Regions from separate parts of the Brevibacillus sp. IT-7CA2 genome, predicted to be linked through region 1. Evidence: a T-box and tRNA genes for the amino acid it is inferred to sense, from the RefSeq annotation. Region 1 holds a T-box; the other holds one or more tRNA genes.

Region 1 (16,183 bases):
GCGGATTTTTTCTACAAACGCATCCACTGTCATCGCGCCTTCATCGCCCACTCCGCGTTTGCGGACAGACAGTGTACCGTCAGCCACCTCTTTTTCACCGATGACCAGCATGTACGGGATTTTTTCAACTTGTGCTTCACGGATTTTGTAGCCGATTTTCTCATTGCGGCCATCCAGCTCTACGCGAATGCCAGCTTGTTGCAGTTTTTCTCTTACTTGTTCTGCATATGGCATGTGCACTTCGCTGATGTTCATGATGCGTGCTTGGATTGGAGTCAGCCAAATCGGGAATGCACCTGCGTAGTGCTCGATCAGGATACCAATGAAGCGCTCCATGGAGCCATACATCGCACGGTGCAAGACAACTGGACGATGCTTCTCGTTGTCTTGACCGACATAAGTCAGGTCGAATTTCTCAGGCATTTGGAAGTCCAGCTGGATCGTTCCACATTGGTGACGGCGTTTCAGCGCGTCGGTAATTTGGAAGTCGATCTTCGGTCCGTAGAACGCACCGTCTCCGTCTTTGATTTCATAGGCCATACCGAGCTCATCCAACACTGTTTTCAGAGAGCTTTCTGCTGCTTCCCACAGCTCATCAGAGCCCATGGAATCTTCCGGACGAGTGGACAGAGCCACACTGTATTCGAAGCCAAATACCTTGTAGATGCTGTCAATCAAAGTGATCATACCTTTGATTTCGCTCGCGATCTGATCAGGACGAACAAATACGTGCGCGTCATCCTGACAGAAGGTGCGCACCCGTAGCATTCCATTCAATGCCCCGGAGTACTCATGGCGGTGAACTTGCCCGAACTCGGAGTAACGTATCGGCAGGTCGCGGTAAGAATGCATCTCGTTTTTATAGATCAGCATGTGACCTGGGCAGTTCATTGGCTTCAAGGCATAAGTCGCGTTGTCTACTTCAGAGAAGTACATGTTCTCTTTGTAGTGATCCCAGTGACCAGATTCTTTCCAGAGACGCTCGTTCATGAGGAACGGAGAGCGCACTTCTGTGTATTGTGCCAATTGCTGCAGACGGCGGGAGAATTGCTCCAGCTCGTTGCGAACAGTGAAGCCTTTTGGCAGGTAGAACGGCATACCTGGTGCTTCCTCGGAGAACATGAACAATCCCAGTTCTTTACCCAATTTGCGGTGATCGCGCTTTTTCGCTTCTTCGATGAAGTGCAGATATTCATCCATGTCTGCTTTTTTCGGCCAAGCTGTACCGTATACGCGTTGCAGAACTTGGTTTTCTGCTTTTCCGCGCCAGTATGCACCTGCCACGCTCATCAGCTTGAATGCTTTGATGAAGCCAGTGGACGGCAAGTGCGGACCACGACAGAGGTCGAAAAATTCGCCTTGCTCATACATCGTGATAGTCGCATCCTCTGGCAGGTCGCGAATCAGTTCCAGCTTCAGGTGATCGTTCAGTTCTTGGAAAATCGCAGTTGCTTCTTCGCGGCTTACGACTTTTCGGCGAATCGGCAGGTCTTCCTTCACGATTTTTTCCATTTCTGCTTCGATTTTGCCCAAATCCTCTGGGGAGAGGGACACCGGAATGTCCATGTCATAGTAGAAGCCATCTTCGATCACAGGACCGATTCCGAACTTCACTTCAGCGCCGTAAATGCGTTTTACCGCTTGAGCGAGCAAGTGAGCTGTACTGTGGCGGTATACTTCCAACCCGTCGGCAGAATCGAGGGTAACGATTTCAATCGCTGCGTCATCTGTGAGTTCTGTGTACAGATCGACAACCTTGCCATCTTTTTTACCAGCTACTGCCTTTTTCTTCAGGCTAGAGCTAATGGAGCCTGCGATGTCTTCGATAGTAATCCCAGCGTCGTATTGACGAACGGCTCCATCTGGGAAAGTAACATGAATTTGTGCCACTGTGGATTCTTCCTTCCTGTATCTTGTTTGGTTGAGAAAATAAAAAAACACTCATCCCCAAAAAGGGACGAGTGTGTTCTCGCGGTACCACCCTACTTCAAGTCTGTTCACAAAAACAGACTCCTCATTCCATGTAACGGTATTTAACCGGCATACCGATAGTAAAAGCCTACGCTTCGTTCCCGGTAGCTACTCGAAGGTGGTAGATCAATAACAGTTCGCAGCGAGCTTCCAGCCTGTGGCCCGCCTCTCTAGAGCGTCCTTACTATTGTCCGTGTCCTTCTCATCGTATTTATAAGCGCTGTAAAGTTGTTGTTGCTATTATAGTTTAGAGGGATTATTCCCGTCAAGTACACGTCGCTCGGATAGGCAAAGCGAACAAGATTGGCAAGTAACGAGCCGACTGTCAAAAATACTGCGGATCGTCTGTGCAAGCCCAGGCTTTTCCGAAGCCATATGGAGCACGATACTCTCAGGAGCCAGTGTAACCAAAGCACTGACCAAATAATCCTCGTCCCTGCATTTTTGTTCGTCCATGTTCAAAACGGTATCCAACTGCTCAAGCCAAAGACGATCCCCTTTTTTATCATAAAGATGGAAAGGTTTGTCCACACTAGGAACGACATGAACGACTTCCTGCTTGGTTTCCTGTACAGCGATGAAGTAGCGCAACAGCTCGACAAACTCTTGGTATTGCTTGTCTTCCAGATATTCATCAATGCCAGTTTCCACGAGTTCGAACAGCTCGTTCCAATGCTCCTGTAGTCGAAACCGGACGAAGCCCAAGACGTTGATTGTTCTCTCCCACTCCAAATAGGTGAAAACGTTGCGATATACGTTTGCCTTGCGTGTTGTAGCCGTTAACAGTTCCCTGCCATCAAGCTCGACTTCTTGGCACATGCGTTGAATATAAGGAAAAATCTCTGCCCATTCGGTCTCCATCTGTTCGGCAGCGAGTAAGTCAGCGGCCATTTCTTCCATAATTTTCGGTTCCTTCACCTGAATGACCCATTCGGCTAATGTAAGGGCAACGAAGGCTCTCGCCCACTCGATGGTCTGCGCGTCATACTCAGTCTCACACCAGCTTTGAAAGTAGAACAAGAGGTATCCATTCTCTTCTTGCTCCCTGTATGTAATGCGCACCGGTGCAGTGTTGACCCGCTCCGTCATCTTATTTACGATAGCCCGATACGTGTCACAATGCTCAGGGACATTCTCCAGCAATACGCGAAACGTCTGCATAACCATCCCCCCAACCGCCATTGTAGTTACAGTATATGTCCCGTCAGGAGCGATATACTTTTAAACGGTTGGAAACTCAGGGAAGGTTGCAGGTAAAAAATTCCTGATTAAAAAACCAAAAAACGCTCCCCTGCCGATTTCCCTTTGTTAGGAGGGGGGCAGAGAAGCGTTTTTTTGGTTTATTAGTTTTGCATTACAAAATCACGTTCTGCCATCTCGCCGTCTTTGAAAACGCGCAGAATGTCATACTGTGTATTGCGCTGTGCAGGGATTTTACCTGCCCCGCGAATGAGCTCCAAAATTTGGTTCGTGTTGACCTTGTACGTACATGCCGCTGCGGAAACAACGTTTTCTTCCATCATCGTTTGGCCGAAATCGTTCGCTCCATAAGAGAGAGAAAGCTGACCGTAATGCGGGCCCATAGTCACCCAGGAAGATTGGAAGTTTTCGATATTATCCAGCATAAGGCGGCTGATTGCCAGTGTTTTCAAGTATTCCTCTGGCGTATTGTTGACAGCCTTCATGTTGGTGTTGTCCGGCTGGAAGGTCCAGACGATAAACGCTTTGAAGCCGCCTGTCTCATCTTGCGCATCACGAATGCGCAGAAGGGACAGTACACGCTCTTCCATCTCTTCCCCAAAACCAATTACCATGGTAGCTGTACCAGGCAAGCCTGCACGGTGTGCGGCTTTTTGAGTATCAATCCATTCAGTCCAAGAACCCTTCAAGCGGGAAATCTTCCGACGTGTACGATCATCGAGGATTTCGCCACCCGCTCCCGGCAAGGAATCGAGACCCGCTGCCTTCAGCTCTTTCAGTACTTCCTCGACAGACATGTTGGAAACTTCCGCGATTTTCATCACTTCCGCTACAGATAGAGAGTGCATCGTAATCTGCGGGAAGCGCTGCTTGATCTCACGCAAGAGGTCAGTATAATAATCCAGTTTCAGATCCGGATTAGTACCGCCTTGCATCAAGATTTCTGTACCACCAACGTCCACGGTCTCCTGAATTTTTTGGAAAATCGTTTCTTTGGGGAGAACGTATCCTTCAGAAGAACCCGGACGACGGTAAAAGGCACAAAAACGGCAATACGTGTCACATACGTTCGTGTAATTGACGTTGCGACTGATGACAAAAGTCGCAATCGGTTCTGGATGATGCTTTTGCATGACCAGATTAGCGTAATGTCCGATCTTTTCGATTTCATTGCTCGCAAACAAAGCCAGACCGTCTTCGAGACCCAGTCGTTCACCTGCGAGAGCACGTTCCAATATAGAATCGATCATAAGGATCACTCCTTGTACCATACGTAAATTCCATCCCACATCATAACACAATACCGGGATATCGGCTATAGCCCGAGGTGCTGGCAGATTCGCTGCCATACGCGAAAAAACCCTGCAAGAGACAGGGCTTGGAATCGCAATTATTCTTATTGTTCTTCATATCCGATCTGTTCGTATACTTCTGGCTCCCAGTAAATCACAGTTTGCGCGAGTGGCAAATTCGTTTCGCGTGCTCCGTTTGGTTGGCCATTAAAATAGATGATTTCTGTTATGGATACCCGATCACCACGTACGTCAATTTCCCCTGACAATTGCAAGTTAGTCCCGTTTGGCGCATAGAAAACGACTTTTCCCGAACCCAATGTTTTCATTGGTTCCTCCCATGATGTTTGTCCTGTTTCCCTACATTTTAGTGGATAATCTTTCCTAGCGTCAATGAAAAAACAAGGACTTCACTACCAATATTCGGCCTAGGATAAGCTCATTGATCCACTTATTTTGAAACCGTCTGCGTAACTTGATTATTGTTCCCATGAAAATAGGCCTTCGATTGTTTGTTGTGGGTCACAATCAAAAGTAGGGTTACATACACGATTGCGATCAAGAAAGATCCATTACTTATATCCAGTAAAATCGCCAAACTTATGCAGACAATCGCCGACTTCAAAAACCTCATCTGTATGAAGATGAACAATAAAGTGGTGATGATCAGTGGAAGCATTAATCTTCCTTGCATTCTTCCTAACACGTAGCTTTGATCTAACATATCCTCTGGCATAGTCACCACGCTGAAAACCATTTTACTGGCCCAGTGACTCAAGTTCATCGGGTCTGCCTGTGAAACCACAAAATAGAGCCCCCCCAATACGATGACTTGCAACAGCATAAACCCTTGAATAACTTTGATAGATAATGGCATTTTCATTTTTAAAATTTCCCTTTCGTAATGACTTTCCGTACCCACTTATAATCGGGATATTTTGGAAACGGGTTGATGGGCCAAACGTCCCATTTTCCTTATTTTACCTCTCGACATCTAACTTCAGTTGTGGTCTTTCTTTGGACAAACTGGCATAGGATAGCTACAATAGAAAAAACCTTCTAAGGAGATGCTCATGCTCGAACATATCACACAGCTATTCATGCAATATGGGATGTGGGGACTTGTTGCCATGGCATTTTTGGACTCATTTATTAGTCCGATTCCTCCGTTTTTTATGCAAATTGCGATGAGTCTGCTCGATCCAGGCTCAGCGATTCAGTTTGCGACAGTAGCCTTTACTGCTTCCGTCCTCGGCGCCCCCATTGGATTTTTGTTGGGGAGATGGCTGGGAAAACCACTTTTGCACAAGATTCTCCCTGAAAAATGGGTTATTGTAGCGACGGAAAAATTCGCAAAAAACGGGGATGCTGCCGTACTGATCGGAGCTTTTACCCCCATTCCTTTCAAGGTTTTCACTGTGCTCTCTGGCGTATTCAATTACTCGCTGACCAAGCTCATGTTTTATGCGATCATCGGGCGGGGATTGAAGTTTTATTTGATTGGCACCTTGTTTTATTTGTACGGAAAACACGCAAAGGTTCTGATCGATGAATACTTTGAGATCACGCTGCTGGCAATCGCAACAGTGGTTGCTGCGATCTGGTTTATTTGGAGTATGCGCCGCAAGCGGTATGCGTAAAAATCAAAAGCGCCTTTGCCACCTCAACAAGTGGTCTAAAGGCGCTTTTTGATTTATCGGGTCTGAACAATAGCGGACTGTTGAGCCCAATCTTCAACGCTGACAAACTGATATTCCACCAGCTGGGTAAAGAACTGTACATCCAGCAAAGAATCGGCTTGAATCCCCCGCTTTTCTTGTGAATGGAAATGCTTTTCGGCATACAGCTTTGCCAAAATGTATTTGCGGGCATTTCCCTCACGCGTCACCTGATCTTCTGCTTCACTGACGATGCATGATAAGGTGTACAAATCTACCATATGGTCCGCGAGCGTTTTTAATTTGTACGTTACATAATCGTGGTTCTGTTGCATGAGATAGGCGATATTTTCCTCCAGAATGGCCAGTTCCGTCCGAATCAACTCGGCGTACGGCTGTGAAAAGGCATGCTTCCAGCCAGCTACGCGCTCCCGAAGCAATCTGCTAAACACTTCGTGGCTGTTTTCTTTTTGCATCACACGCAAAATATCGAGTGCGAGTATATTCGAGGTGCCTTCCCATACGGTCAATACTTGCGCATCACGCAACAGACGCGGCGTCACGTACTCCTCGATATAACCGTTACCGCCATGAATTTCAATTGCGGTATGAGTCGATTCGACAGCCTCTTCCCCTGTACGGTATTTCAGCAAAGGAATCAACAGGCGAGCAAGCGCGTTATCCTCTTTGCTAGCGGAATTAGACTGCAAGCGATCATAAACAGCAATCATATCAAACACCGCACCCGTGCTGACCTCCGTATCCAATAAGAGGCTCACCAGCATTTCTTTTACCATCGGGTACTGATCGATTGGCTTCCCGAATGCACGACGTTGCTCGGCATAATACCTCGCTTCGTAAAAAGCTCGACGCATGATCCCAATCGAAGCAATCGCGTTGCAAATGCGAGAGAGGTTCAGGGCTTCTGCCATGTACTTGAAGCCGTTCTGAGGCTCCCCGATCAAATAGCCCTCTGCTCCGTTCAACAATATCTCCGCAGATGGTACGGCGTTTACGCCCAGCTTATCTTTTAGGCGGCGGACCTGGATGTGATTGCGTTCGTTGTCAGGCTTTATCCAAGGCACCAAAAACAGTCCGAGCCCTTTTGTCCCCGGTTTCTCCTCATCGATTCTCGCCAAAACAGTCGCAACAAATGCTCCAGCATTGCTCGCAAAAAACTTTTCTCCTGTCAATCGGTACACACCAGGCCGACCTGCTACTGGCTTTGCTACAGTCAAATTCGCACCGACATCCGAACCGCCCTGTCTCTCCGTCAGCCAAGTAGCCCCCTCATACAAGCGAGTGTGATCACGAGAGGTCAGTCCTGTCAGGTACTGCTCCTTTTGTTCTTCGCTGCCATAGCGATCAATTAAATAAGCGGATGACATCGACAAGGTGACAGGGCAATAGAACCCCGGCTCAGACTGACTCACGAGATAGCCCATGAAAAAGGAATAGCTATACGGCGCTTTTCTCCCCAACTCAGGAATGTCTTGATACAAGTAGCTGACGATGCCTGCTCCGTAAACTTCTGCTACTGTTTCCTTGTAGCCTTCATTGGTAATGATCTCGGAAATATCCTCACCCAGCCGATTGTACTTGCGCAATCTCGGCTTTCCTTCCCTGTCTGTATAGGCAGCACGCTCATCGATGGGTCCTGCCACTTGCGCACCTAGCCAGCTCAACTGCTGTCTAGCCCATTCATGCATGGAAGCAGGGAGATAACGTTCCAGCAAATAATCGAGGTTGGGATCTGCTTTGAAAAAGTTTTGCGCCTGTGGCGTACGCGGGTGCGGGATGTTGTCGCTGTATGCTCGCTGATCGATGCTCGTTTGCAAATCACTCATCGTAGTTCCACTTCCTTTTGGGAACTGACATCACGCAATACATGCTTCAGGACTTTTCCGCTCGTGTTCCGCGGCAGTGCAGGAACGATATTCACTTGTCGCGGGAGCTTGTAATCAGCGAGATGACCACGCAAAGAGCCTTGGATTTCCTCTAGCCACTCTCGATTGGTATCGACTCCTGGTTTCAGTACCACATAAGCCGTAACTGTCTCGCCCCACTCAGGATGCGGCAAACCCACAACAGCTACCTCACCAATCGACGGATGACGCTCTAACAACTGCTCGATTTCCTTAGGGTAGACGTTTACCCCGCCCGTAATCATCACGTCTTTTTTACGATCAATCATCCACAGAAATCCATCCTCATCCACGCGTGCAATATCGCCAGTGTACACCCAACCATCGCGTATGGTTTCTGCTGTAGCCTCCGGATTGTTGTAGTATCCTTTCATTGTCCCTTCTCCGCGCAAGCGAATTTCGCCCGCTTCGCCACTGGCGCATCGCTCTCCTCGCTCGTTTACAACCTCCATTTCGGCGAACAATACACCACGATTACCTATACTGCCGATTTTGTCCGGATGCTCTCGGTGCAAGAGGCACATTCCGGTCGGCCCTGCCTCCGTCAAGCCGTAGACGCACGCCAGTTTATCGCGTCCATATGCTTCTTCCATGAGCGAAGCCATCTCTTTGGACAGCGGAGCCCCGCCATACATCCAATGTTCGATGGAAGACAAATCGTACGTCGCAAACTCGGGATGCTTCATCGTCAGTAAATACGCCACTGGCGATCCGAAGAAATGCGTAATCCGATGCTGCTGCACCAAATCCAAAAGAAGCTGCGGCGAGAAGGTCAGAGCCATTACCTGGGTGGCGCCAAGCATAAGCCCTGCAATGAAAAAGAGATGGAGGGGAGCCGAATGACTCAGTGGCATCAAATGCAAAATTCGTGAATGATGGGTCATCGTCAGTTCAATCGACATCATTTTCGCGACAGTCAATAAGCTTCTATGTGTATAAAGCACCCCTTTAGGGCGTCCAGTCGTACCAGAAGTATACAGAATGCTGACCTCGCTATCTTCGTTCATGTTCGCCAAATACGGTCGTGAAGAAAGCGCATTCATTTTATCAAAAGACACGTTATTGGCAGCCCAGCCAGCGATTCCATGCCAATTCCCTTGACTCACTCCTGTTTTGATTGCCACAAGCTGTGGCGTTTGAAGGACCCACTCATTCACGATAGGCACGAGGGCATCATGAACAAGAAGTACCTTTGCTCCGGCATGTTCACATATATGTCGTACTTCTTCTTGTGTTGAGCGTGCATTGATCGGTACGACGAGGGCACCACTGCGAATGACGGCGACGTAAAAAATGGCAAACTCCGGGCAATTGGGCATCAGCATCACAACCCGATCCCCTTGCTCGATGCCAAGCTCTTGCAAATGGCAAGCCCACTGAGTGGAGCGTGTATCCCACTGGGAAAAGCTGACCTCTACATCTCCTGCAATCAGCGCGGACTTGTCAGGGTATTTCCTTCCGTTTGCTGTGAGCAGAGCTGATACGTTCATCGTTTCTCCTCCTCATTTTCTTCAAGCAATTTTTGTTCAAAGTTTTGCTTGTAGACGAGAATGTCTTCTCTCAGTTGTCGGAGTTCCATGATTTTCTCGTCGATCTCAGCCAGCTTTTGGTTGCCGTACTCAATCGTTCGCATAAGCTGCGCACGACCTGTACGGTCCTCGTCGAACAGCTCAATCATCTCGCGAATCTGATCCAACGAAAATCCGAATCGCTTCCCTCGCAGAATGAGTCGCAGCCTGGCACGATCCTTGCGGTTATAGTGCCTGCTTCCCTTCTCTGTCCGACTGGGGAAAATCAAGCCGAGCTCCTCGTAGTACCGAATCGTTCTGGTGCTGACATCTAATTGTTGAGCAAGATCAGAGATGGTCCACGATTCTTCCTTCTGTATTCCTTCTCTGCTCATGTCCAGCGCCCCTTACTTACATTTATAAAATTCGAAATTTACCGAACAAAATGATTGTAACTGCGGTTTACGTAAACGTCAACTTGATGAAAAATTTATCGGGCCAATCACCAATCTATTATTCGCCCATATATTGTTATTGTGATTTTTGTGGAAGGAGGTGAAGCAATGGCCGTCATCAAAGCGAACTCCAGTGATGTCGATATGCTTGCCAGACTGATTCGGGCCGAGGCTGAGGGTGAAGGTGAGTTGGGCATGCTGATGGTTGGCAACGTTGGGGTAAATCGGATTTTAGGTAACTGCCTTGACTTCAAAAACATTCGCAGCATGCGTGACATGGTCTATCAATCTCCAGGAGGATTCGAAGCGATCCAGAAGCCGTATTTCTATCAACGGGCCAGGGAAAAAGACAAAAGACTGGCACAGCGCGCAGTCAATGGAGAGAAAACCCGCCCCGCGAGCAACGCATTGTGGTTCTACCGTCCTGCCGGAAACTGTCCTCCTACCTGGTGGGATCAACAAAACTCCGGTCGCTATAAGGCACACTGCTTCTTCATTCCAACACCAGCAGATTGTCCACGCGTCTATTAAAAAGATTAGATAGATAAAGGAGCGAGTTCATCATGAGTCAACAAATGCCTTACACTGGTTACCCTCAACAACAATACGGCTACGACATGTACCCATCCGCACAGTATCCATACGGCATACCTCAGCAACAGCAGCAGATGATTCAACAGCAGCAACCTCAACTGGTTCCGATGCAGCCAAGCGGATCCTTGATTCCTGGAATGCCCATTACTCCTGGGCAAGTAATGGAAGAATCGTACATCGAAAACATCCTTCGCCTGAATCGAGGCAAAGTCATTACGGTGTACCAAACGTTTGAAAACAACAGCCAATGGAACGCCAAAATTTTCCGTGGCGTCCTCGAAACAGCTGGCCGCGACCACATCATTATCAGCGATCCGCAAACCGGCAAACGCTATTTACTTCTCATGGTCAACACCGATTACATCACCGCGGACGAAGAGTTGAATTACGTCCCACCTCAGCTTCCAACAGGAGTTCGGTAAGCAACGAAGCACAAAAAGACAGTTTCCGTCGGCTATCCCCGGGGGAGAACTGTCTTTTTGACGTTTAAACCATTCCATGCTATTAATGAGTGAGAAACAAGACCGCTTTGCAGAGGATGAGGAAGAGTGGCATTTGGGATAACACGAGACGAACTGAACCGTTGGAAGCAAACCGTTAGTCGAGGCGAATTGGCATTTCTCACCCATTATTGGCTGGACCCCCGGTTTCCCGGAATCAAAACCGTTACAAAAGTAGGCTGTGCCAATTATTCGTTACTGACAGACTGGTGCCTTGCCAACGGACTCGATCCTGTCTACATTCATAACCGTGCACCCTTCCCACATTTTGATTTACTTGGCGAAAAACAAATCCAGATCTTGCAAAAGGAAGGTCTGTGGGATCACTTGGAGCGATTCCGCATGCTGGATGATGGACAAGACTAGGATGGATCTTTTTGCACGTGATAGCCTCGATCACCATATGGCGCCAGCTTTTTCATCCATTTATCTTCGAGTTTTTCCAGTGCATCCTTCCCATCAAAATACGGATGGTCTTTCTTCTCAACCTTTTCTAGTACTTCGATTTCAAAAGCGTCCGAACCGTATTTATCCCAGTCCTTTTGCAGCTCACGATTAGGGTGTGAGCCATGCTGAAGCATGAACTTTCTACCGTTGATCGTTTTTAGGTTATTCGTGCTGGCGATGAACACTTTGTCATTTTGCTTGTTCTTAATTTGATAAACGCCTGCATCTGTTTCTACTTCCTTGTACATTTGCTTGAGCTCTTGCTTGCGATTCATCTGTTGCGCCCCTCGTTCCTCTCCTTCATTTTCCACTGCGATCCGCCAATATTGACTGCCGTCCGCCTGTCTATCCATCAAACCGACATCGACTAAATATCTCCGCAAGGTCACATAATCGTCGTAGAGACCTTCCAGAATCTCATTCACTTCTCGCTCGGTGTAGAAACGGTCGAGCTCAAATTTTTTGGAAATCTCTTCGAGGAGGATGAGTTTATGCTTTTGTTTGCGCGGGAAGCGCTCTAATCGACCTGATAGTCCATTCGGCAAGAATCTCTTTACGATCGCGGCATACTCTGCGGCATCGTCATCTTTCGAGGTATTCTTTTGCTTGCTTGATTTGGCATCATTGGACGATTGATTTTTATCCGCTTCATGCAATAACTCCATCATGACCAGGAATACCTTGGCCTGACGTTCTTTTTCCTTGAGTGCAAAGCGGTGATTACGGATCGTCGATGCACTGCCAATCCCCATTTCATTTTGAACCTCGGCGTCTGTCTTGCCCTGGTAAAAGAGGCGAAGCAAATTAACCTGATGATCAGACAAGCCCGTCAATCGTTTATCCAACTGGCTCAGGTGAGTAAAGACAGAACCGTGCGAAACCTCGATATGATGACGCATAAAACGGGACGCTTCGTACAGGACACCCTGCACTGGATAAATAATTCCTTTCTCCACCTGTTCCCCACAGAGCAAACACATAAAATGTTCGTCTTGTTCGATGTAACCTTGCTTCCACTCTTGAAGGGAAGCGCTCCAAAACGCTTCATGAAGACTCATCTATAAACACAACCTTTATTCGTTTGATTTATTATAGATAACTTATCACTGCGTTTGTTTTGTGTCAAACAAAAAAGCCCTCTGTTGTGTATTCGTACAACAGAAAGCCTTTTTGTCTATGCTTCACTGGCTCGCATCGCAAGACTTGCTTGAGCCAACTCTTTTAAAAATGCCAGGCGATCACCTTTAAAGAAACGTCCTTCTGATGCTGACCGATTCTGCCGATAGCGGATCGCCAGTCGGTTTACCAAGCGATTAATCTCCAGATGTTGTTCCTCTTCCATAGTAAACCGTACAGCGTATTCGTAATAGTCCGTTTCCCACGGAATCGTGCGAACTACGTGACCGTACATTTTCAGAGCCTGTCCGCACAATTCCGTCGCAAACTGCAGAACGAGCTGATCATTTGCCGGCATTTTGAGATGAGAGAGAAAACGAAGTCCACCTGCCCCGATATCCTCGATCAATACCTGCGTGCTCCCAATCTCCATAGTTTTCCCTTTGACCAGCACAATGGTCATGTCTGCACAGAGGGAGTATTCTAGACGTAAGCGAAAAAATTCACGTTGATGCCCCTCTGATCTACCTGGCATTGTTTTCTCCTTCTTTCTCTTCTCATAGTGGGGAACACGCAAAAGAAAGAGCGCCTGTCACCTTGGCGCCTTTCTTTTTATTTTTTGGGCTTTCGATATTTGATCTCCTGCTCTTTCACCTGAAAGCGATTCCATAATTCTCTCTCATCATGTGTAATGGAATCATGCTTTTCCAGCCGGAAGAGGAGTCTAACGACCACCCAAACAATCAAAAGAAACGCAAAAAAGATAACCAGTGTAAGAAAGATCATAAAACCTGCCTCCTCCCATTTACTAACAACATATGGGAGGAAGCAAAATAAGATAACCAAATGTGTCAAAAACGTGACAAATCTTCTTTTCTAGAAGGTAGTCACACTTCGCGGCTTCTCAGGAACAGCGAACAGCCTATCCAAAATCGGAAGCTTTTCTGGAGCATCCAGCTCCAATTGGCCGTATTGATACAGTTTTCGGGCAGTTACTACCCCCATCACAAGCGAAGAAAAATCCGAAATATCTAGCTGTACCGAAACGCAAGGCTCCACTGCCTCTCCTAATTCCGGACGTCCATCGACAAACTTGATGAGCCATGTTCCTTCATTCTCAGGCAGGAACGAATCGCGGATCGTCAGCTTTACATTTACCGTTTCCGAACCAAAACGGTGGTGGGACAACTGACGGAAAAATCCCGGCACATCAATGATTCGATACATCAGACCGACTCCAGATACATGGCTCTCATGATAAATGCTCCACAATATCGAATCCGTTCCGTTGCCCGGATCAGATAGCAACAAGTGAAAATCTTCGTCCGGCGTCGTAAATTCGATCCGTTGAATCTGATCGGCCTGGCTACGCAGGAAAGAGAGCAGTTGTGCAAGTGCTTCGCGGTTCTCATACTGAAGCTCTCTTACTTCTATGTTGTTGAAGAGTTTGTTTTTTTCATGGGCGCTCTGGAACTGGAAAGCGAGATAGCCGCATAGCCTCCCTTCCTTTTTGTAGCCCACGGTAACCATTTCAGGACTATCGAGGATTCTGTCCCACTCTCGATCTGTACGCTTGATCATGCCATGTGTTTGACGGGCGATTCGGTGATAGCAAGCAGACAGTTCTTCTTTGTCCTCTTTTCCTATATAGACGATTTTGTCCTTGCCTACAAATGGTAGGCTGGACGGCTTGAACTTGTATTGATGAACCTTGGTCCCAATTCCAAAACCCATTTGCTTGTAAAAATCAACACGAAACGGATAGAGCGAGACCAGCGAGATTCCCCGCTCCCGATAACTGGAAAGAAAACCTTGTAGCATCGACATGGCCACTTTTTCCTTTTTATGCAAAAGGTCTACGGCGACCATCCCAATACCGCCAGTCAAAAGCGGTGTACCGTGAACATTCATAGGAAAATCGCACCATTTCATTATACCCGCTAGTCTTCCATCACGGTAGCATCCGTGGTAGCTGACATGTGGGTCGTTTTCGATCGTCTCCCTTACGCGTTCGGCAAATCGCTGTCTGCTCTCTGCACCCAGTAGATTGCTTCCAGGGTAGCTCATCGCTGCAATCCTAACGACCTCATCGATATCGTCAATTGAAACCGGTCGAATCTCCTCCATCGTCTCATGCACTCCTGTCAGCAAGAATTTGGGCATCTAGGAAAATAGTATCGATGAATGTAACAACTGGCAATATGAAGTTTGCATTTTTTGGAAAACTGTAACCAATTATTGAAAAAACGTCCGCACTCGGCGGACGTCTTCGAATTAGTGTGTCTGTTTGACTCGGCTTCCTTTTGCGATCACAAGCGCCAGAACAAAGCTGCCTATCCCAAGCACTAATGTGCCTGTAAAGACCACATGAACACCGCTAGCCAATAAGTCTCGGATCTGTGCCAGCTGTGCCACTGGAATCGATCCGTGTTCAAAGGAAGCTCCTAAATTCGTATGACCACTTGCTACAGTCACCATGTTGAACAACATTCCGAATACGGCTGCCCCGAAGGTTTGGCTAAATGTACCCGTGAATGTATTGAGGGCAACCGCTGTCCCCCTCTTATCGACTGCAACGGACGATTGAATTTTTACCATGATGATCGGAGAAATGAGCCCCATTCCCAAACCAATTAAGCCTACAGCCACATAAATGAGGTATCCCGCTGACTGAGCGGACAGGAAGCTCAACAATGTTGTCGCTACGGTCAGAACGGCTGTCCCTGCGATAAATAGCTGTTCAGCTCGCAGCTTGCCTAACAAGTTCCCGGCAAGGATAGAGCCGATCGTCCAGCAAACTGGCATCGGTGTCAGGACAAAGCCAGCCATTGTCGCACTTTCTCCCAAGACTCCCTGGCTCCAGATCGGCAAGTACACCACCATGCTGATTACAATTCCATTGGTCAAGAGTGTCAGCAGATTGGTCATGGCCACGTTTCGATTGGTAAAAAGCGAAAGCGGAATCAGCGGCTCAGGCGATTTCTTCTCCACCGATACAAACACCAGATAGGTCACCAAAGCAAATACGATCAAGGAAATCGTCACCGGACTGGTCCAGGATTGATTTTGGCTACCTGTTAACAAGGCATACAACAAGGCGATGGTCCCGAGCGAAAAAATAAGCGCGCCCGGATAATCGATATGGCGCTTTTCTTTGACGGCAAGCTTTTCCTTGTACAAAAAGACGAGCATGAAAAACGATACGAGGCCAAAAGGTAAGTTAAGAAAAAAGATATAACGCCACGTCAGTGTATCGACCAAAAATCCTCCGACCAGCGGACCTGCCACACCGGAAAGTCCCCATACAGCGCTAATCCAGCCCTGCGCTTTTGCTCTGGCAGTCTGCTCGGTGTACAAATCTCCGATGATGGTCATCGTAATCGGCATGACTGAACCTGCACCCAAGCCTTGAATGGCACGGAAAACAATGAGCTGCCACATCGACGTCGCCACTCCACAGAGCGTGGAACCTAACAAAAAGATACCGATCCCGATTAACAATACGTTTTTTCGGCCA
Region 2 (16,183 bases), on a different contig from region 1:
TCATGTCGTAAATAGTTGGCAAGACGTTGGATCTGCTCATTCATTTGCTGATACGTAAGTGCTTGATCGTTGGCAATCACTGCGATCCGCGTCGGAGTGATTCGGGCTCGCTTTTCAATCCAATAAGCAATTCCGTGCATGAACTCTACTCCTTTGCCTATAAAATGGATCGGTTACGGCTTGGCAGCAATCCCTTTCATAATCATCGACATGGCTGTTTCTAACACCTCTTCCGGTACGTCTTCATTTTCCCAGTAAACCCAACGCATCCCGATGAATTGTCCGATCGACATGAGACAATAAGCCAGCGTCTCATGATCCATCTCTCGAAACGCACCTTCGTTCATGGCGTTCTTCAGACTTCGTACGTACCCCGCTGCCAGTTTGGCGTAATACCAGCGATACAGCTCCTGGTCGACGAGCGCAGCCTGTTGAATAATGCTGTACATGTTGCGATGATGTTTGATCCAACGAAAAAAGGCCAGAAATCCCAGGCGCAAATTCTCTTCTTGCGTGGTTGCTCCCATGATCGCTTCTTTGATCGTCGAACGAAGCTCCCTGCTCAGCTGCCTGATCAATTCATCATAGATCGCTTTCTTCGACTCGAAATAATTGTAAAACGTTCCTTGAGATACCTGTGCATGCTGTGTGATTAAGACGATAGACGCATCATAATAGCCCAGCTCGCCAAACACATGCTCTGCGGCATCCAGTATTTTTTTGCGGGTTTCCTGTCCTTTCTTGGTCAAAACAGGGGTAGGTAGACTATTTTCTGACACCTGAATCACCTCTCAGTTTTTATTATATGTATAATTCTAAATATTACAACACATTTATCGTTGTTCATTTTCAGCAAACGGAAAACGGTATGATTCCCTTTGCCCTATTGGCAGAAATTGACGCGAAACGATCTGTGAGAACAAGCGTCATATATAGTACAAAAGCTCCCATGCGAATGCACGAGAGCTGAAATGGATTTGATGCTTAAATGACGCGCTTGATTTTAACTGTGCGCTTTTCCCAGTTCGTTCCATCGTACTTGGAATAAGTCACACCAGGACTACCGTACGTGTGCAGAATTTTCCCATCCCCTGCATAAATAGCTACGTGTGTAATCCGATCAGAAGAACTGGTTACCGATGCCTTCATGAAGATCAGATCACCTTTTTGCAGATTGCTCTTGGAAACAGATTTCCCCACAGCAGATTGCTGGCGGGAATCGCGCGGCAATGTAATGCCCGCTTCTTTAAACACGCGCTGTGTAAAGGAAGAGCAGTCGAATGTATTGGTCGTACTGCTGCTTGAGCCGTATTTGTATTTTGTGCCCATATACTTTTCACCATTTTTAATCACTTGGTCGGCAATATTAGTTGCCGGCTTTTCTGGCTTGCTAGGCGTATTCTCTGAGGAATCAATAACACGACGAGCCCCTACAAATTTGTCACTGTACTCCGAATATTTTTTTACAACTACCTCGTCTTCCCCTTTCGAAGAATAAACGAATTGATCACTGCCTATGTATATTCCCATAAAAGTTGGGCTGCCGCTTCCGCTAGAGGCGAAGAACACCAAATCTCCTGGCGCCACGCTTTTTTCGGATACTTTAGTCCCAGTCTTGTACAGGCTAGAGATTGTGCTCCCGATGGAAATCCCTACTTGTTTGTACGCATACGTAGCCAGCTCCGCTGATCCGAATTGCTTCGGTCCCTTTGCTTTGTACTCGTAATCCTTCCCGATCAAAGAAGTAGCAATATTTGCAACCTCTGACTGTTTTGAATCTGGTGTCTTAGCGGCCACTACTCCAACTTGACCACCCATTAACAGGGACGTACTCAGCATGACTGCTACTGTTGACTTCATTACCCAATCTCGTTTCGTCACTTTCTTTTCCTCCTTGTCATGTTGTGGCACCCGTCTTGGGTACATGGACAGAATAGCGCAGGAGGAAACAGGAGGATAAGACCGTAAAATTTTCCAATGATGGAATTGGTAGCATGGGACTAGTCTGAAAACAAGGTGTAACGTAGGCAGTTGCTACCTCTTAGTTCCATGGAACCATAAAAGTTACAAAACGGTATCAAAGGTGATTTTCGTCGCATAAAACGGCTATTTTGCTGGCCCGAACCCCAAACAAAAACCATCTTCTGCATGTTTCTGTCAGAAGATGGTTCTCCATTCGTACCTATTTCATTTTCGCCGTAAACTGCCCCCAGGTCTCTTCTCCCCACTTGAGAGTGAGGACATCTCCATCCGTAACAGGTCCTACCCCCGCTGGCGTACCCGTGTAAATAATATCCCCTTGATCCAGGCCTAGATGTTCGGAAATATAGGCAATAATGGTTTCCAAATCAAAAATCACATCACGGAGATTGCCGCGTTGCACTTGCTCTCCATTTTTCAGCAAGGAGAAATCGGTTTGGTGCAGCTCATGGATACCAGGAAAAGGATGAAAAGACGTCAAAATGGCTGAATTTTTAAACCCTTTTGCCAACAACCATGGATGCCCTGCTTTCTTCAGCTCGCTCTGAACATCCCGCAAAGTAAAGTCGATCCCGAGTGCTATTTTGTCAATCATATCGTCAAGTATAGCTCCAGCCTCATACGGTCTCGCGATGTGAATCACAAGCTCCGTCTCATAATGGAGCTCTCCACGAGATGCCGGAAGCTCAATGGCCTCGCCATTTGCTATTGCAAGCGCATGTGTTGGCTTATCAAAGATCATTGGCCTGGTTGGCACGTCGTTCCCCAACTCCGCAGCATGCAATCGATAATTGCGACCGATACAGTAAATATTTTTGACTGACTCCATTTTGTCCTCTCCTTTGGTAGCTGTCTCTTTTTTCACTATATCATGGCTGCACGGCGTATTACAGCTTGTCTTGTTCGCCCTCTTCCATGCAGTTACGATAGCCAGGCCAAAGACGGGCATTCCCTCTTGCTTCTACTTCAATCATGGTATCACAAATGGATTCCAACGCACTCTCCAGGTCCATCTCTTGCTCAGAGCTCCAGGAAAATTCGTAATGGAAAATCACTCGCTGCTCTGTCGCTTCGGAGAGGACAAACGCAAACTGCTGTTGTTGTTCCACGACATGCTTTCTGGCTTCAACCGTCGCTTCTACCGAGAACAAACCATCCCATTCAGCAACCATATATGTAGAAGTAACATCAATCCACAGGGAGGGAGTATCATTCGTCCGCCGAAAAATAACAGAGTCCTCCCGATAAAACCCGTAGCCAGAGGGCAGCGCACCTGAGAGCTTGAATGGGATTCCTACCGGCAAATCATGTGGCTTCAATGCGTGGACAAGTCTCCCAGGCAAAAGATAGTAACCATCCTCCTGGCGATCTAACCGTTCTCCCATGACGAGAACCTCTTGATTGTGTGAATCACCTGTCACCTGAACGAACATCACGGCACCTCCCTCTAAAAACAGTATGGTCAGGAATGCATGACTCAAAACTAAATGACCATCCATTTTTTTCCTGACGAAATACCGAAAAAAACAGGGTTCATCCATAGGATGCCCCCTTTATTCCTTCTAAGCTACGCACGTATAATCGCAATCACAACATGTTCGTCATCGTATGATTTTGCTTTGATTTTCACAGGGAAATCATACAGGTTGGTAAATTTAAAATCCTTATAGCCATACGCCACTGTAGCATCTTGACCCACTGGCACGTATCCCACTGATTTGCTGTGGTTATGCCGTTCCACCATGATCATCCCCGCTTCAGCAGCTGCATTGAAAAGCGTGCTGGAAACCTGACAAATCCCGCCTCCATAGTCATCGACGAGCTGGCCGTTCTGAATAACCCCGGCCTTTTGCCAACCATCCTCCGACAAATTCGAATTTCCCACTATTTCATTGAAAGAAAACACCTGTTGCGGCTTGATTTTTTCATTATGAAGCTTGCTCAATGCTTGCTTGATGTTATGTTTACGCGCATCTGTGCTGTCTTTCATCGATGAGTAATAAAAGCCGAGAACCTCCTCTTCCTTGAGGTCCATCTTCTCCACATACTTTTCCTGTAACTCAATAGCAGGAGATAACGGATCCACTTGTAACGCCATTGCACGCTCAGGCGCGTAGTTCATACCGAGCGAGAACACGAGGACCACTGTCGCCATACTGATCGGCCAATGCCGAACTTTTTTCATTTCTACTTCCTCTCCCACATTTGTTGATCGGTTTACTGACGCGAAGTTCCCTATTTATATAGACTGTCATTGTTATTACACCTTGCCTCTACCAATGTAACGTATGGGAAAAGCGACAATCAACCTGCAAATGTTGGGCTTTTTGTCCTACTTCAGGTTCTACTCGTCATCCTCATCGATAACCCCGAGTGCTTTGTTCTTTTCTTTAAAGCGCTGGTTATGGGAAGAAACATAGGCCATCCGATCTGCTACCGGGTCTATGTGTAATTTGGCACTGTTTACGGCCACAGCAGCATCGGTGAATGCTCCCGCGATCAGCGTAATCTTGCTATCAAAGCTCGCAAAATCTCCTGCCGCAAAAATGCCTGGTAGATTCGTTGCCAGACGAGGACTGACAAACACGTTCCACTCATCCATATCCAAGCCCCACTCTTTAATCCCTGTGAAATCGGCCTTCAATCCGTGATTGACGATGACGGCCTCTACATCGATTTGCTCCGTCTCGTCCGTCTCCAGATGACGTATCGTCACTTTATCGATCGTTTCTTTGTCTGAGCTTTGCAATTGTGTGACCGCATACGGGGTGCGAACGATCGCAGATGACTCTTTCATCCGCTTCACATTCCGCTCATGTCCACCAAATACATCACGGCGATGCACGACAGTTACAGACGCTGCGATTTGCACCAGTTCGTTTGCCCAATCGACCGCGGAGTCCCCGCCCCCTGAGATGAGGACGTGCTTACCACGGAATGGCTCCAGTTCCTGCACCGTATAATGAAGATTTGTCACCTCGTAGCGCTCGGCTCCTTCGATCTCCAGCTTCGCCATTTTCAAAATACCTCGGCCCAAAGCCAATATGATCGTGCGGGTCCAATGCCGTCTCCCCGATTTTGCAACGAGTATGTACGTGCCGTCATTTTGTGGCTCCAGTCCAATGATCGCCTCGCCCAGCACGATGGTGGGATCAAATGTCTTCGCTTGCTCCACCAGATTGGCAACCAACTTTTCACATAGTTGTGGTGGTACACCGCCTACATCCCAGATCATTTTTTCTGGATAGATCAACATTCGTCCACCGAGCTCTTCTTTCGCTTCAATGAGTTTCGTCTTCATATCGCGCATTCCGCTATAAAAGGCAGCGTACATCCCCGCAGGGCCACCGCCAATAATGGTTACATCAAACAGCTCCAACTGTTCTTCCACAACTACCCCTCCACTATCTTTCTTGTTTGTTTATGAATCATCAAAAGCAATAATGAAAATGAGATTCATTATCACAATGTGATTGTAATGGAAAATGGAGGAGGATTCAACATTCCAGAAAAAATAAAAAGGCTCGTAATTAGCTTCATCAGCCAATTTACGAACCTGTTGTTTGTCATATGGTGCGGTCGAGAGGACTTGAACCTCCACGGTGTTGCCACCACTAGAACCTGAATCTAGCGCGTCTGCCAATTCCGCCACGACCGCATAAAAATGGTGCCGGCAATAGGACTTGAACCCACAACCCCCTGATTACAAGTCAGGTGCTCTACCAATTGAGCTATACCGGCACATTACGAGAAACTATGTAATTCGCACATTCTAAAGATAGAATGGCGGAGCTGACGGGACTCGAACCCGCGACCTCCGGTGTGACAGACCGGCGTGAACTCCAACTTCACCACAGCTCCATTTGGTTTTCGTCTCCATCTTGCGGCGACTTTTGTAATATAGCACGATTCTATCTCCTAAAGCAATAGTTTTTAAAAAATAGTGAAAGATTATTTTTTTCATAGATTTACCAACGAAAATCCGATAGAATTTTAGATAGATATGCAGATTTTAGTAGATTGGTGGAGACGATGACATGAAAAAGACTTCGAGGCTACTCACCTTCCTCGCCCTCTTCACTCTGCTGCCTACTGCTGCCCATGCATCCTCATCGGCATATGTGGTATCAGCAGGTGATACGCTGAGCAAGATCGCTCGCGAGCATCAAGTATCGGTGGATCAAATCATTCAATGGAACCAACTGAATGATGATAGATTGTCAATTGGACAAACTTTGTCTATTCATGGTGCAAACACTTCTGGCTCCATTGCGACTGACATTCCTTCCGATGTAGCTGTCAATCAGAATGATAACGCTACCACTGAGTCTAAAGAACTAACCGCCGGTGAAAAGGCCCGCGTCACTGGTGACGTGCTGAATGTGCGTAAAAAGCCTTCGACTGACGCAAAAGTGTTAGGCAAGCTAAGAGTCGGTTCCATTGTAGAAGTCGTAGAAACGGGTAGTGAATGGACGAAAATCGAATTCGAAGATCGTGAAGCATATGTTGCTACAGAGTTCCTAAGTCCAAATCTCACTTCTACCGTTTCGCTGCCTGCCGAGGTAAATGCAGAAGATCTGGGTCGTATGAAGGAAATTTTTGAGCCATTGCTCAATACACCATACGTCTTAGGCGGAACTACTCCGAATGGCTTTGATTGTAGTGGCTTTACTTCATACGTTTTTGAGCAGCTTGGGGTTACACTTCCGCGCACTTCTGAAGATCAATTCAGTGGCGGCCAAGAAGTATCACTGGATCAAGCACAGCCTGGTGACCTCTTGTTCTACGATGCGCTTGGAAAAGGACGCGTGTCCCACGTAGCGATTTATCTGGGTAATGGGGCAATCGTTCATGCGAATGGCGAAGATGTTCGCTATGGCAAAGTCGAATACATGCATAAGCTCTACCCGTTTTACGGAGTGAAGCGTTACGCTAATTTCCAGTAGGCTTTCCTACACATAAAAGCAAACAAACAGCCCTATCTGCCTTTGCAGCAGTTCGAGGGCTGTTTGTTTTTCTGTGTTTAGTGTATTTCGGTATTATGGACCTGCTGTTGTTGTTGTTGCCCTCCGATTTCGATTTTGCCCAACGCTTGCTTCATTTTGTCGAGCTGAAGCTGATAATCACGAACGACTACGGTAAGAACACTGACAGACTCCTTGAAATCCGGCTCGCTGCTTACTCTGTCGATGGCTCTATGTAAATGCAGCATCTTGTTCTCCGTTTCCCGCAATAGGTCGAGTAACTGCAATCCGTTTACCACGTAATCACCTCATCTGTTTTTTCTTACTTTCTCCTTCCCTTCTCTTCCCTATGCGCACAAAAACGCTTTGCATTATGAATAAAAAACGTCCGCTAATGACATAGCGGACGTTCTTCCTATTTAGTTCAGACGTGCAGATGCGAGCTCAACGAATTTGTCGATATCTTTTGCAACCAAAGAGAGTGAATTCCGCCAGAAATCGACTGAGCGTACATCAACATCCATGATGGCTGCTACATCTGCAACGCTCATTTTGCCCGTTACAGATAAGAGCTTGTCGTACTGCTCAACAAAAGCTTCCCCGCGCTTGAGATACTCTGCGTACAAGCCTTTCGCGAACAGGAGCCCAAAAGCATACGGGAAGTTGTAGAAATTGTAATCCGCGCTATAATAGTGCGGTTTGCATACCCACATGTACGGGTGTAGGGCTGCCGGATCCAAACCATCTCCGTAAGCGTCCTTTTGCGCTTGCAGCATCAGTTCGTTTAGAGTGGAAACAGACAAGGCACCTTCTGTTCTGCGCTCAAATACAGCAGTCTCGAACAAGTAACGGCTATAAATATCGACGATCACCTGACTTGCTCCGCTAATATCATTTTCCAAAATCGCAAATGCTTCCTCGGAGGTCGCTTGTTCAAGCGCTGCATTGGCAATGATGGTTTCACACAAAATGGACGCGGTTTCGGCGATTGGCATTGGATATTCGCTATTCAAGAAGGCTTCGTTTACGAGACATTCTCCGTGATAGCCATGTCCCAATTCATGTGCCATTGTGCTCACATCGCTGTAGCTGCCTGTGTAGTTGGACATAATTCTGCTCTCCCCTACGATGTGCAGGTTGTAGCAGAATGCCCCTCCACGCTTGCCTTCACGAATCTCAGCATCAATCCACTGATCGTCATAAGCTCGTGCTGCATAGTTGGCGAGTTTTTCGCTAAAGCTACCAAAATGCTTCACGATGAAGTCGCGGGATTCCTCATACGAGAACCGCATGTCTGCCTCACCCACTGGCGCAAACAAATCATAAAACGGCAATTGAGCGCTCTCATGACCGAGTAGCTTCGCCTTTGTACGGAAGTATTGATGGAAGGATGGCAGGCTCTCACGCATCGCCTGAAGCATCGCTTCGAGCGTCTCGCGGTCCATGCGGGAGTCTTGCAACGTCTTATCCAGCGGCGATTCATAGCCTCTGAGCTTCGCTACGGTAATAACCTCGCCCTTAATTCCATTCAAGCTGGCAGCAGCAGCTTGATCGATTTTTTTGTAAGCGGCAAGTTCTGCCTCGTATGCCGTTTTGCGAAGCTGCGGATCTTTTTCATTCGCCATGTTCCGCACCACAGGCAATGGAAGCTGTTTGTGCTCCCCATCGACTGTAATGTCTACCAGCAAGGTGGAAGTCAGCATTTCATGGAGCTTTGTCCATGCATTTGACCCTGTATTTTTCATTTTTGCCAGGACGATTTCTTCTTTTTCGCTCAGCATGTATTTGCTCTTGTCTGACATTTCTGTCAACATAAAGCGATGTGTCTCTAACAGATCCGATTGGCTAATCAACTCGTCTAGATTGCTCAGCGTTCCTAGCCACTTTTGGAACTGCACGCCTGGTTCAACCAACTCAACTGCCTGATTCTGTACTTTTTCAATCGCGAGCAATGCTGCTTCATTCTTGGCATCGACGCTTGCAGTCAGCTCTCCGTAGGCGTACAAACGGAACTGCGTTTGCAGAACGGAGGTCATCATCGTTATGTATGTCTCCATCTTCGCTACTGCATCTTCTGAAGATTGCAAGTTTTGAACTGCCCAGCCTTTGATCTCTTCCATTTCACCTACTAACTTCTCCCAATCTTGTTTCCATTCGGGCGCGTCAAACGAGGAATACAAGACGTTCAAGTTCCAGCGCATATTCATGGGCACGTGCCTCCTTTTCGCTTATGTAACAAACCTATTGTAAAAAATTTTAGATGGATTCTGCAAGTTTTTACTAAGAAAACTTCTTTTGTGAGAAGAAAAAGACTCTGCCGCTAGCGTAAGCAGAGTTCTTTTGTAGGTGATCAAGCTCGTACAGGCTGCGTCAAAAACGTCAATGCAGATAAGGCAAAAAGCTGGGTGGATTCCACCAATTGGTCAATCGCTACGTACTCATCTGCATGATGAGGGATGTGGCGATCGCCTGCGCCTGTCGTCAAAATCGGAATGCCGGCTTTGTGCAGGAAGGTTCCATCTGTCGCACCTGGAACACCATTATATACGGGTTCTTTTTTCGTGATTTCCCGATAGGCGCTCGCGACAGAAGTCACGACTTCTTCCTTCATGCCAGTCAACGTCCAAGGACGCTCTTCGATGAGTTCCAAGGTGGCTTTGAACTTGTCATCCTCTTTGCTTAATCCTTCTAATATGGCACTGATTTCTTTGTACAGCTCTTGGTGGTCCTGCCCGGGTACCGTGCGAATATCAAGTGTAGTCATGCATTGATCGGGTACGACATTGATTTGGGCATCTCCTTTGACCGGCGCCTGCAAAATCGTCGGAGTGATACTCGGCCACCCCAACATCGGATGCTCGCCCAGACGAGCCATTTCCTTGCGTTCCAGCTCCTCTAACGCCACGATGGCGCGTGCCATCCTTGTGTTCGGATTGATTCCCGTCAGTGGCATGGCACCATGCGCCATCTTGCCAAATGTACGAAGAATGGCTCGCATGGCTCCTTTTTGCGTGATGCAGAGCTGATTTTCTTCTGGTTCGCAGATGATCGCCGCATCGACGTTGTTGGCCCAACCGCGACGGATGAAATCTTTGATCCCGATCATCATGCTCTCCTCATCGCAAGGGATGCACAGGAGGATTTTGCCTGTAAAAGACTGTTTGGATCGTTGGATAGCTTTGACGGCGCATATCGCGGCAGCCAGATTTCCTTTTGTGTCACAGGAGCCACGCCCGTAGATACGTCCACCAGATATTGTCCCGCCAAAAGGGTCGTAGCTCCAAGCATCCCGATCCCCTTCTGTTACGACATCCGTATGGGCTTCGAACAATAGCGTTTTGCCAGGCCTGCCCGAATCGTAAAAAGCGATGACATTCGGTCTGCCTGGAACAACCTCTTCATAGAAGACCTGCAAACCCATATTGCGAAGATAATCGGCGACAAATAGCGCGACCCGCTCTTCATTCGCTCCTGCCTGATCTGGGCGAAACACACTCGGAATTCTAACTAGCTCCTGCGTTAGGCGCACAACTTCCTGCTCGTCAACAAAGGATATCACCTGATTCATCCGCCAATCCTCTCCTCTGCATCCAATTATGTTACACCTATTCCTGGAAGTAACTGCGATAAGATGGCAGTCCCCCTGCTTCCTCTGCGTGCTTAACCGCTTGGATGACGGCTTCTGCCAGCACATCTGCGGACAACGCGCCCACCAAGTCTACACTTGTCTCTACTTCGCCTGTTGCTACTGCAAAGATCGTATCGCCATCGTACATGGTGTGAATCGGCCGAATCGTACGGGCAAGTCCGTCGTGAGCCATTTGCGCTACTTTGTTTGCTTCGGCTTTGGACAAGCGGGCATTGCTCGCGACTACGGCAATCGTCGTGTTCGTACCTGGAGGGATCGGAGCAAAAGCTTGCTGGCGCATTATCTCCATGCTATCCCGAATGGTTCCCTGTTCATCTCTCGGTCCGGCTATGATCGTCCCTGACTGCGGATCTACGACATGACCGACCGCATTTACAGCGACGATTGCGCCTATGACGAGTCCATTGGGTAAAATCACAGAAGCTGTGCCCAACCCGCTCTTCATCGCGTTCCCAAATCCATTCAGCTTTCCTACTGAAGCACCTGTACCAGCACCGACGTTTCCTTGTTCTACTGTCTCACGGCTTGCAGCCTGTGCTGCCTCATAGCCCATTTGACGATCCGGTCGAACCCGATAGTCGCCTACAGCCAGGTCGAACAAGACTGCTGCTGGAACGATCGGAACGACGCCATAGCCAACATCCAGTCCGATGCCTTGTTCCTCCAAATACTGCATGACACCTGTTGCAGCATCCAAACCGTATGCACTGCCACCCGAAAGGCAAATTGCATGGACGACACTCACCAGATTGACAGGGTCCAAGAGGTCCGTCTCGCGGGTGCCCGGGGCAGAACCCCGGACATCCACGCCGCAAACAGATGGCTTTTCCAGCATAATCACACTGCATCCCGTTAATGTTTCTTTGTTTTGTGCATGCCCGACGAGAACGCCGGGTACATCAACAATCGTTCCGGTCATTATAAGTCTCCTGAAATTTTTGATTTTTGCCTGCCCGCTGAGCCCAATTTCTTCCAAGCTGCAACGACAGCCAATGTAACAATGACCGAAACAATTGCTTCTGGCAAGCCGTTCGTGATTGCGACTGTGGTCGCTACGCCGAGGGTCATGTATCCTCGAACAACGGCCATGCCCAGTACCAGGATCGTATTTGTCATCGCCCCAATAAAGCCAGCGGCACCAATCGCCAAGTACTGATTGACGTTTTTCAAACCAACGTAGGTCAAGTAAGCAGTCACACCGATGAACAGACGCGGCAGGATGGCTATAAGAGGGTCTTTAAAAAGCGGAACGGTGGCATTTAAGAAAGAAGAGACTCCAAATATAAGGCCAATGATCATACCAACGCCCCAGCCCTCCATTATGCCTCCGATAACAGCCGGGATGTGCATAATAGTGGCATTGCCCGCTGCTGTCGGAACCGGAATGTAGCCAAGACGTGTCACCCCGAGCAAAATCGCTATCGCGCCCAGAACGCCTGCAATGACAATCTTACGAACGGTCAAGCCTTTTTCCATGCATACTCCTCCTTTTACGAGTTTTATGTGGAATGCCCTTACTCGGGCGAGTTCCCCTAGTCTCCCTTACCAAGGTATGGCGAGCATGACGGCAGAAATGACTATGCTCACGATTAGCGCGATGTAATCTTTGCCTACCGCCCTGTATTGGGTGTATCTGGTCCGTGCGGCACCTGGTGTGTAGCATCTGGCTTCCATTGCTAATATCAAATCTTCTGCTCTGGCGAGCGCCACATTAAACAACGGGATGATGATGGGAAACATATCTTTTGTTCTCTGGATGATCCGCCACCATTCTCCTGTACCGAAATCTGCACCACGGGATGCTTGTGCTTTCATCATTTTTTCCATTTCCATCGCGAAGGTAGGTACAAAGCGCACAGCAATCGTGATGATCAATGCAAACGCATGAACCGGAAACTTTACTTTTTCCAAAGGCCCCAGCAGTCGCTCCATTCCGTGTGTGAGTTCCGTCGTTGAAGTGCTGAGCGTGAGGACACTTGATAAGAAGATCACTTCTACAAAGCGCATGGCAGACACAATGACGAGGCGTACACTCTCACTCGTGATCGTGATAAAGCCGTATTTCAAATAAACGGTTCCGCCATTGACAACCTCCCCGTAAAAAAGCAACTGCATGATCGCCAAAATAATGATAAAGGGGATAGCGGGCTTGATCCCGGATATGCCGTAATGAAGCGGGATTTTCGAGATTTGAAACATCCAGATACAAATGGCTAAAGCAAACAGGTTACCCACGTATGTATCGCAGATGGCAATCGCTAAGATGAGGATGACGAAAGCACCTAGCTTGAAACGAGGATCGAGACGATGAACGACCGAAGCAGTGGGTAAATATTGACCGATGGTAATATTGCGCGTCAATTCAAATTCCGCTGACATGTGGACCCCCTCCTTAGCGGTTCATCAGTTTCAAAATTTCCATCGCTGTCTCTTCGGGTAAAAAAGCGCTAGGATCAATGCTGTAGCCCTGTTCACGGAGTCTGTATAAAATATCAACCGATTCCGGTGTGCCGATATGATGCTGCCGCAACAATTCCTGATTGCCAAAAATTTGTCGTGGTGTCCCATCGCAGACTGATTTGCCGTTTGCCATAACGTAGACACGATCAGCAAGCTTGGCGACCTCTTCCATATTGTGTGACACGAAAATAACCGTTAGCTTTTCTTCCCGATTGAGACGGCGGATGCGCTCCAATAGCTCATGACGAGAGCGCGGGTCCAGCCCTGCTGTTGGCTCGTCAAGCACGAGAACCTTGGGTTGCAAGGAAAGGACACCAGCCAATGCCACCTTGCGCTTCTGTCCGCCACTTAAGGCAAAAGTCGGACGGTCTTTCATCTCCTGAAACGAGAGGCCGACCAAGTCCATCGCCCATTGAACGCGTCGCCGCACTTCCTCTAAAGGCAGCCCCATCCGAAAAGGGCCGTAGGCTACATCATCACCGACCAGTTTTTCGAACAGCTGATCCTCCGGGTTCTGAAAAACGAGCCCTACTTGTCTGCGCAACGTACGAATATCAATCTTGGGTGAAGATACGTCCATTCCATTGATGATGACTGTACCGGATTGCGGGCGAATCAGGCCGTTAAAATGCTGGATTAACGTCGATTTTCCCGATCCTGTATGACCGATAATGGCCAAGCATTCGCCCTCTTCCACCTGTATGGTTACCTGGTCGAGAGCCCGATGTTCGAGAGGCGTTCCTTGCATGTAGACATGAGATAGATTTTCCACGTTTACGATCGGTTGCGTCATGAACCACTCGCCTCCGCTTGTCTGACGTATAGACGATTAACCTCCGCGACAACTTCCTCATTGTGGATGAGATCTCGTGTAAATTCGCTATATTCGGAGTGAACGAGATGAGCAATTCGACTCGCGTCTGGAACATCCAGATGCAACTCGCGAAGTCTTTCCTGATGGGAAAATACTTCACGCGGAGTACCCTCCAATACGATCTTGCCGCTCTCCATCACGATGACGCGATCTGCTTCTGCTACCTCTGACATGTGATGGGTCACTGTGACAATCGTCATTCCTTCGCGATGCAGCTTGCGAACGACTGCCAGTATATCCTGTCTACCGTAGCTGTCCAGCATACTCGTCGCTTCATCCATGACGAGGCATTGTGGCCTCATTGCCAATATCCCCGCAATGGCGATCCGTTGCTTTTGTCCGCCAGACAAATGATGAGGCGGTCGATGGCGAAAGGCACTCATTCCTACTGCCTCTAGGGCAAAATCCACTCGTGTTTTCATCTCTTCTGCAGATGTCCCTATGTTCTCCAATCCAAAAGCCACATCGTCCTCTACAATCGTCGCGACAATCTGATTGTCCGGATGCTGAAAAACCATCCCGACACGGCTCCTCACTTCATGAATTCGCTGTTTTTCACGCGTGTTGATTCCGTTAACGATGACATCGCCATCGTTTGGAGTCAAAATTCCATTGAGATGCTTAGACAGCGTTGACTTACCGGACCCATTATGACCGATGATGGCGACATACTCTCCTGGAAACACTTCTAGGGAGACATTTTGCAGGACAGGAATTTGTTGATCTTGGTTAACCTGATAGGCAAACGAGACATTTTCTACACGAATAATCGGTTGTGGTGTCATGCTCTCCCCTCGCCTCTTCGTAAAAGTCGTATGTGCTGTGTCCTCCATAAATAAGCAACTACCATGCCAAATGAATATGTTTTAAATTTTCTGCAAATTAAACAATTAAAGGAGCCACCCTGTTGCAAACATGCATCGCTGATGTTGCAGTTGCATCAATTTCTACAACCTTTCGTAGCGCTTCATTTTTCTCCACAGCGTGGATCGATCCATTCCCAAAATTTTCGCCGCCTCTCCCTTGTTTCCCTTCGTTTCCGCCAAAACCTTTCGGATGACTTCTGCTTCTCTCTCTTCTTGATCACGGGAAGATTGTCGCTGATACAGCTTCTTCGCAAAAAAAGCAGTGTCCTCCTTGCCTAGCGCGTCATTCTTACAGAGCAAGACCATTCTTTCCACCACATTACGCAGCTCTCGTACATTTCCTGGCCAGTCGTATTGCTTGAAAACGTGGAAAACGGCCTCTTCGACTTTCAGATGCCTTTTGTTTTCCCGTTCCTTGATTTCTCCAATGATCGATGCCACCAATAGCGGGATATCTTCAATTCGCTCTCGCAAAGCAGGCAGCTCAAGCGTCAACACATTCAAGCGGAAGTACAGGTCTGAGCGAAACTGCTTTTCCTCTACCAGTTGTTCCAAATCCCGATTCGTTGCCGCGATAATTCTCACATCGACAGGTACGATGCGCTCCCCGCTGATTCTGCGCACTTTTTTCTCCTGCAAGATACGCAAGAGCAACGCTTGGATCGGGATCGACATCTCTCCGATTTCATCGAGAAATAGAGTGCCTCCGTGGGCCAATTCAAATAGCCCTGGCTTTCCGCCTTTTCGCGCGCCAGTAAAAGCGCCCTCCTCGTATCCAAACAATTCGCTCTCCAATAAATTGCCGGGGAGAGCCGCACAGTTAACCGGGATGAACGGCCCGGTTGCACGCTGGCTGCTCAAATGAATCCCTTGGGCAAACAACTCCTTGCCGGTCCCACTCTCCCCCTGGATGAGAACCGTCGCATCTGTCCTTGCAAAAGTTTCCGCCCATTCCTTCGCTTCACGGATCGCAGACGATTCTCCAACGATATCCTCCAGGCGGAATTTGGCTTCCAAGCCGCTCTCCATGCTCTGCTTGCGAATGCGCATCTCCATTTTTTGAATGTCGGTGATCTCTTTAAAAGTGGAAACCGCACCCACGATTTCACCCGCTACGACAATCGGCAAACGGTTGATGATAATTTGTCGGTTCAGGACCGTCGCGATGTCCCCTATCTCTTTTTTTCCCGTTGCCAAAATTCTCAACATATCTGAATTGGGAATATATCGGGTAATTTTTTGTCCAACAATATTGCCTGGCAGACCGAGTATTTCCATCGCGTTTTTATTGACCCCGATAATAATGGAATCCCGATCGACCGCAATGATCCCGTCGTGAGAAGCGTCCAGAATCGCCTGCATGTGGATGTCGTGAATCATTTGCCTGGCT

Evidence for each region. A T-box is a leader RNA that pairs with one kind of tRNA and senses whether it is charged. The one in region 1 lies ahead of thrS (threonine--tRNA ligase), so its partner is inferred to be a tRNA-Thr.
Region 2: it has a tRNA-Thr gene. The T-box ahead of thrS (threonine--tRNA ligase) is inferred to sense a tRNA for this amino acid. The anticodon was not compared.

What each region holds. Positions count from the first base shown of each region.
Region 1 is NZ_CATKQT010000033.1:621,607-637,789, reverse strand. Features, by position in the region: gene thrS (threonine--tRNA ligase) at 1-1,890, opposite strand, end outside; T-box leader at 1,951-2,186, opposite strand; gene ytxC (sporulation protein YtxC) at 2,212-3,132, opposite strand; gene mqnC (cyclic dehypoxanthinyl futalosine synthase) at 3,315-4,421, opposite strand; gene ACM6JA_RS19595 (hypothetical protein) at 4,568-4,792, opposite strand; gene ACM6JA_RS19590 (hypothetical protein) at 4,915-5,346, opposite strand; gene ACM6JA_RS19585 (YqaA family protein) at 5,537-6,103, shown strand; gene ACM6JA_RS19580 (acyl-CoA dehydrogenase family protein) at 6,157-7,968, opposite strand; gene ACM6JA_RS19575 (class I adenylate-forming enzyme family protein) at 7,965-9,536, opposite strand; gene ACM6JA_RS19570 (MerR family transcriptional regulator) at 9,533-9,949, opposite strand; gene ACM6JA_RS19565 (cell wall hydrolase) at 10,118-10,540, shown strand; gene gerQ (spore coat protein GerQ) at 10,573-11,025, shown strand; gene ACM6JA_RS19555 (hypothetical protein) at 11,152-11,469, shown strand; gene ACM6JA_RS19550 (DUF2087 domain-containing protein) at 11,466-12,608, opposite strand; gene ACM6JA_RS19545 (PilZ domain-containing protein) at 12,725-13,201, opposite strand; gene ACM6JA_RS19540 (hypothetical protein) at 13,279-13,452, opposite strand; gene eis (enhanced intracellular survival protein Eis) at 13,543-14,793, opposite strand; gene ACM6JA_RS19530 (MDR family MFS transporter) at 14,941-16,183, opposite strand, start outside.
Region 2 is NZ_CATKQT010000022.1:392,897-409,079, reverse strand. Features, by position in the region: gene ACM6JA_RS15035 (o-succinylbenzoate--CoA ligase) at 1-140, opposite strand, end outside; gene ACM6JA_RS15030 (TetR/AcrR family transcriptional regulator) at 174-779, opposite strand; gene ACM6JA_RS15025 (C40 family peptidase) at 985-1,881, opposite strand; gene ACM6JA_RS15020 (fumarylacetoacetate hydrolase family protein) at 2,183-2,809, opposite strand; gene ACM6JA_RS15015 (hypothetical protein) at 2,868-3,413, opposite strand; gene ACM6JA_RS15010 (VanW family protein) at 3,548-4,165, opposite strand; gene ACM6JA_RS15005 (NAD(P)/FAD-dependent oxidoreductase) at 4,325-5,371, opposite strand; tRNA gene ACM6JA_RS15000 (tRNA-Leu) at 5,552-5,638, opposite strand; tRNA gene ACM6JA_RS14995 (tRNA-Thr) at 5,646-5,721, opposite strand; tRNA gene ACM6JA_RS14990 (tRNA-Asp) at 5,765-5,841, opposite strand; gene ACM6JA_RS14985 (NlpC/P60 family protein) at 6,018-6,926, shown strand; gene ACM6JA_RS14980 (hypothetical protein) at 7,004-7,243, opposite strand; gene ACM6JA_RS14975 (M3 family oligoendopeptidase) at 7,364-9,151, opposite strand; gene ACM6JA_RS14970 (M20 family metallopeptidase) at 9,295-10,512, opposite strand; gene ACM6JA_RS14965 (P1 family peptidase) at 10,550-11,512, opposite strand; gene ACM6JA_RS14960 (ECF transporter S component) at 11,512-12,069, opposite strand; gene ACM6JA_RS14955 (energy-coupling factor transporter transmembrane component T family protein) at 12,136-12,972, opposite strand; gene ACM6JA_RS14950 (energy-coupling factor transporter ATPase) at 12,986-13,846, opposite strand; gene ACM6JA_RS14945 (energy-coupling factor transporter ATPase) at 13,843-14,712, opposite strand; gene ACM6JA_RS14940 (sigma-54 interaction domain-containing protein) at 14,875-16,173, opposite strand; gene ACM6JA_RS14935 (hypothetical protein) at 16,170-16,183, opposite strand, start outside.